Regions from separate parts of the Nosocomiicoccus ampullae genome, predicted to be linked through region 2. Evidence: riboswitches for the same ligand, from Rfam matches in the RefSeq annotation. Region 2 holds a riboswitch; the other holds the start of a gene.
What was found. A riboswitch is a leader RNA that binds a small molecule or an ion and turns the genes downstream of it on or off. The one in region 2 is predicted to bind lysine.
Positions count from the first base shown of each region.

Region 1: it holds a riboswitch for lysine, as region 2 does, so the genes downstream of both, lysA (diaminopimelate decarboxylase) here and KPF49_RS01665 (Na+/H+ antiporter NhaC family protein) in region 2, are expected to answer to the same signal.

Region 1 covers NZ_CP079110.1:1,105,810-1,109,026, reverse strand. The annotation lists gene KPF49_RS05710 (aspartate kinase) at 1-812, opposite strand, end outside; gene lysA (diaminopimelate decarboxylase) at 814-2,100, opposite strand; lysine riboswitch at 2,164-2,308, opposite strand; gene KPF49_RS05700 (PfkB family carbohydrate kinase) at 2,531-3,217, shown strand, end outside.
Region 2 covers NZ_CP079110.1:313,297-316,513, forward strand. The annotation lists gene KPF49_RS01660 (bifunctional metallophosphatase/5'-nucleotidase) at 1-996, shown strand, start outside; lysine riboswitch at 1,048-1,212, shown strand; gene KPF49_RS01665 (Na+/H+ antiporter NhaC family protein) at 1,270-2,841, shown strand; gene lipA (lipoyl synthase) at 2,930-3,217, shown strand, end outside.

The DNA of each region.
Region 1 (3,217 bases), 760 kb from region 2:
ATATTGACGTCTTTTGTATCGTGAATAATAACGAGTACAACGTCATCTAATTTTGAGACACTTGTTAGTTTTGTATCTTCCATATCATAAGCCTCCAGTACTTTTGTGCCTTTTGTTTTACCGTCGTTTAATAAAATCTCCATCGGTATATTAAATTTATATGCAAGTTCAACACTTCTTGGTTCAATGACCTTTGTGCCGAGATGTGCCATTTCCATGAGTTCTTCGTATGTGACGACGTTTAATTTTTTTGCGTCATTATAAATTCTCGGGTCAATAGAGTAAATGCCGGAAACATCCGTATAGATTGCACATTTCGCATTTAATTTTACAGCGAGGGCAACAGCTGACGTATCCGATCCTCCGCGACCAAACGTTGTAATATCTCCTAAAGGATTTATACCTTGGAATCCAGTCACGACGACGATTTCATTTTGTCTTAAATGATTTTCTATACGTTCGATATTAACGTCAGTAATTTTATTTTTACCGTGAACACCGTCGCTTTGAAATCCAGCTTGAAATCCAGTTAACGCGACAGCAGGGTGTCCTGATTCATTTAAGTGAATCGCGAGGAGTGCAGCACTTTTGTTTTCTCCAGTTGAAACGAGCATATCTAGTTCACGTTTAGACGGTGTCGTAGATAGGGCATGTGCCATATCTAATAATTCATTCGTTGAGTCTCCCATTGCTGAAACGACGACAACAACTTGCTGCGTTTTACTTTTCTCTAGTATGATGTCACTCGCACTTTTTATCTTTTCTAAATCTTTTAGCGACGAGCCTCCAAATTTCATGACGAGTCGTTCCATTTTAAAAGACCTCATTTCTTATTAAATCTTCGTAAGTTTCTCTTTCTACCGCAAGGTGCGTGTCACCATCTTTAACAAATACGACTGCGCCTCGCGGGATTTTGTTGTAGTTTGACGCCATCGACTCTGTATACGCACCAGTTGATGGTACTGCTAACGTATCGTTAATGTTAGCTTTTGGTAACTTAATATTTTCTATTAAGACGTCGCCACTTTCACATAACTTACCGGCAATTCGGTAATCGGTTGTTTTATTAGCATTCATATTATTAGCAATTGCCGCAGTGTATTTTGCTTCGTATAAAGAAGGACGTAAGTTGTCGTTCATACCACCGTCGATCAGTAAAAAGTCAAAGTGACTTGACGGCTTAATATGAGAGACGTTATATAAGGTAGTTCCAAAATCATTAATTAATGATCGACCAGGTTCAATAGAGATCGTTTCAACATCAATATCATATTCACGGATATAATTTTCGAGTACATCTATATATTCATTTAAAAAATTTTCGAGTTGAAGCGGCTGATCACCTTTAGTGTAGTAAACACCAAATCCGCCACCTAAGTTTAATTCATCAAGTTTTAAATTGAACTCTTTTTGAACGTCGCTATAAAATTCAATCATACGTTTTGCTTCAGTAAAATAAGACTTAGAGTCAAAAATTTGTGATCCGATATGACAATGAAACCCTTTAAAATCTAAATGACTTAAATGATTAAGTTCTTCTAAAAACTGTAAAGCCTCTTGAAATGTCATTCCAAATTTAGAATCGTCGTTAGACGTTTGAATATATTTATGAGTGTCTGTTTCAATCGTTGGGTTGACTCTTAACAAGACACGTTGTGTTTTATTTGATTTACTTAAAATATTGTTTAATATAGTTGCTTCACTTAAATTGTCTAAAACAATCGTACCGACATTTTCTCTTACTGCGAATTCGAGTTCTTCATAAGTTTTTGCATTACCATGAAAGTAAATATTTTCAGTATCAAATCCTGAATGCTTCGCAACGAAGAGTTCGCCACCACTCACAACGTCAAGTGACAGTTGATGAGATTTTAATTGCTTTACTAAATAACTGCATAGGAAAGCTTTTCCAGCGTATATAATATTTGTGTTAAAGAATCTTGATTTAAAATGATTTTTAAATGTATTAATTTTTTCATCGATTCCTGTTTCATCAAACACGTAAAGTGGGGTACCATACTTTTCTTTTAGAGTAGAAGTTGCTACACCACCAATTACTAATTCGTTATCAATCACTTCTGAAGTACCAAATAATCTCATCATTATCCTCCTTATAAATAAAAAACTCATGAGTACAAATGGCACTCATGAGTTCGGTGCCCTCAATGCAACTGCTCACCACTATAAGATTGGGCGTCTTATAGTGACAGTACTATCCTTATTCAGAAATAGTCCCAACGAAAATATCGTTTCGGCGATGGCTCCTTTCGAAAAGTCTACTATTAGCGCACCGCGGCCTCTTGTTACATTGAATATTAAATTGTATTTAAAATCTGAAAATTTTGATTAGACAAAATATATCATACAAATTTGAAAGGGTCAAATACAAATTAAAAATTTATAGATAATTATCGATTAACATGATAAAATAGGAAAACAATGAATGATTTTTCACAATATTATTCTGATAAAGTTTCTATAAATTGTGTTGTATAATAAAGTTAAAAATCGTTTGAGAGGAGATAAGCTGTTGAATCAAAGAGAGGCTGAAGTATTAAATCTCATTAAAGAGAATCCGTTTATTTCTCAGTCGGAATTATCTAAAAAACTTGGGTTAACTGCTTCTAGTGTATCGAGAATTGTTGCTGAACTTGTACATAAGGAATTTATTCAAGGTCAAGCTTACGTTCTAAATGAAGAGTTCCCAATTGTTTGTGTCGGTGCAGCAAATATCGATAAGAAGTTTTTTGTTCATCAGACACTCATTCATGGGACATCTAATCCGATTGACTCAGCACACTCTGTCGGGGGAGTTGTACGTAATATCGCTGAGAATTTAGGTCGTTTAGGCCAAAATGTAGCGCTCATTACGACAAGAGGAGACGATGCGGAGTGGTTGAAAGTTAAAGAAGCATCTGAGGCGTATATTAACTTAGATTTTACTGAAATTATCGAAGGGAAAAATACAGGTGCATATACTGCGTTAATTAACCGTGAAGGTGAAATGGAATATGGTTTTGCTGATATGAGTATTTATGATGAATTCACACCAGAAGTACTGATTCGCCAGACATATATTTTAAAGCGCGCGAAGTGTATTGTTGCAGATTTAAACGTACCGAAAGTGACGCTTGAATTTTTAACCGCATATGCGGAAAAACACGATATTAAGCTTGTGTTTATTCCTGTATCTGGACCAAAGATGAATCGTCTACCA
Region 2 (3,217 bases):
AAACCATACACGATAAAACGTATCGGCGATTTAAAAATTGGCTTTATAGCAGCGACTGTAGAGTTTACACCGTTTTATAGAGCGCTTGACTTAGATGTTGAAGGGGCATTTTTATTTATTGAAGAGTATTTAAAAGAAATGAGACATCAGTGTGACGCAATTGTTATGTTGTCTCACCTCGGTAAATATGACGATGAAAGACTTGCAGCAGAGTTTAAAGAAATAGACATTATCATTGGCGGACATACACATCATACATTTCCAGATGACTACTTTGTAAATGACACACTAATTACTTCAGCGGGTCGTTTTGGTGAGTATTTTGGTTATGTAGATTTAGAGTTTGAAGACTATAAACTTGTCCAATCATCATCTAGAATTATCGACACAAATCTTTTAACAAATAATTACGATGCATATTATGACGTTGGTAAAGACATGTTAAAAAAAGAAGTGAAGCGAGATGTGTTAAAAATAGAGCGCACACTTTATACAATTAACTGGTTTACGTATACAATGCTCAAAATGATCCAGTCTTATACGAATACTGACGTCTCAATGATTCATGCAGGGTTAATTGCTGCAGAGTTTAGAGGCGGTACGCTAACTGAGTATAACTTACACAAAGTTTTACCACATGCTATCAACTTAATTAAAATTGAAATGTCTGGCAGAGATTTAAAAGATATGTATTACACGGCGAACATGCAAGAAACTAAAGATGAAATTATTAAAGGGCTAGGTTTTAGAGGCGACGTCATGGGTGTGTTTTTAATTGATGGATTGTCTGTAATTGAAAGTAAACGCGAGTTTTACATTAACGGAAAAATGATTGATGATGATAAAATATATACAGTCGGAACACTTGATATGTATTCATTCGGTCGATTTTTCCCACATTTTAATTCTCTTAAAAAGACTTATTATATGCCAGAGTTTTTAAGAGATATCGTAAATTATTATAGTGAATCATTACTCACTTCTAACGATTTTTGACTTTTATTGAATAAGACTTTATAATTAATACAATCGAAAAACGGAAAACTAAATATAAGTAGAGGCGCACATGACACTGGTAAAAGTTGGAGCAGCCATGCAGTGAAGACTTTGAAGAGGGATTGTGCCGAAATTATAGAGTTGGACACTCTATTTTTGGGACTTGGCTTAATAGGTTAAGTACTGTCATGAAGTTCATGATGCGCTACATTTGTGAAACACAAGTGCGGTGCGCTTGTGTTTTTTTATTACAAATTTTTAGGAGAGATATTGATGGATGCAGTTTTAAATTGGACGTATATTTCGCTTATTCCACCACTAATCACACTTATTCTCGTCTTACTGACGAGACGTGTCGATCTCAGTTTAGGAATTGGAATTTTAACATCAGCAATTGTTATTACGAATGGAAATATAGGAGAAACGCTGAGTAAAATTTGGCACACGTTCATAGATTTGATTATCGAAGATGGATGGCTAAACACATGGAGTGCGTATATATTAATCTTTTTAGCACTTTTAGGAATTATGAGTGCATTTATGAGTATGTCAGGTGGGGCACGTGCATTTACGAGTTACGCGATGACAAAAGTTAAAACGCGAACAGGTGCATTATTATTAAGTGGTGTACTCGGTATTATTATTTTCATTGACGACTATTTTAGTGCGATTATTACACCACAAGTATCAAAACCATTAACAGATAAATATCGAGTATCTCGCGCGAAACTCGCATATTTAGTAGATACAACAGCGTCACCAATCGCAGTAATTATGCCAGTATCGAGCTGGGGTGCAACAATTATGGGGCTTACTGCACCACTTCTTGTTGCAGCAGGACTCACGCATATTACACCGTTTGAATCATTTTTATACATTATTCCGCTAAACTTCTATAGTTTAAGTGCATTATTACTTATGTTCGTCGTTATTTTTACGAACTTTGATATATTTGGTATGAAAAAAGAAGAAACACGCGCAATTAAAGATGGTATTTTATATGATAATGAATTAGAAGAAGATGAATTACCTGTTGCTTATCATTCATCTAAAAATGCCTTAATCGTTCCGCTTGTTGGACTCGTCGTTGGTGTATTAGCTGGAATGATATATACAGGTATTAAAGAAAGTGGATCACTTAATCCACTAATTATATTAGAAAACAACTCGATTACACATGCGTTAATCTTTGGTGGAATTATCGGTGTCGTGTTAGCAGTTATGTATTACTACAGATTTACAAAGCAAGACGACAATTTTTCAAGTCATGAAACGTGGTTAGGATTTAAAAATGGTATAGAAGCGATGATTGGTCCAATTATCGTACTAATTTTAGCTTGGATGACTGGAGAATTAATTGGGGAATTAGGTACGGGTGAATTACTCGGAGAAATGGTGAAAAATTCAAATATTGAAGCGGCATTTTTACCAGCGATTGTGTTCATTGTTGCGTGTATTATGGCGTTAACAACAGGAACTTCTTGGGGATCATTTGGTATTTTAGTACCGATTGCAGGAAATATAATTATTACGCTTGAAGCGCCTGAATTATTACTTGTGACAATTGCAGCAGTGCTTGCTGGAGGAGTATTTGGGGACCATTGTTCACCGATTTCAGACTCGACAATTCTTTCAAGTACAGGATCAGGATCAGATCATATCGTTCACGTTATTACACAAATTCCGTATGCAATGATTGCAGCAACAATTTCACTCGTTTCGTTTTTAGTCGTTGGTTTTACAACGTCAACAGCACTCGGATTACTCGTCATGGCAGGGTTATTTATCATCTTAATTCTTTTAATTAAAGTCTTATACAGACCGATTGAAACTACTGAAAAATAGTGAATATATTCACTTTCATGATAAGTATACGGTTTCGTAAAAGTTATGTTATTATGAAATTAATTACATAATAAAGGTAGGGGTTTTAGTGGCTAAAAAGAATGAAGAAATTCTTAGAAAACCAGAGTGGCTTAAAATTAAGCTAAACACTAACGAGAACTATATCGGGCTAAAAAAGATGATGCGTGCAGAGAATTTACATACTGTATGTGAAGAAGCGCGTTGTCCAAATATACATGAGTGCTGGGCAGATAGACGCACAGCAACATTTATGATTTTAGGGTCTGTATGTACGAGAGCATGTCGTTTCTGTGCAATTAAAACAGGTCTTCCAAGTGAAGTAGACTGGGACGAGCCAAGACGTGTTGCTGAATCT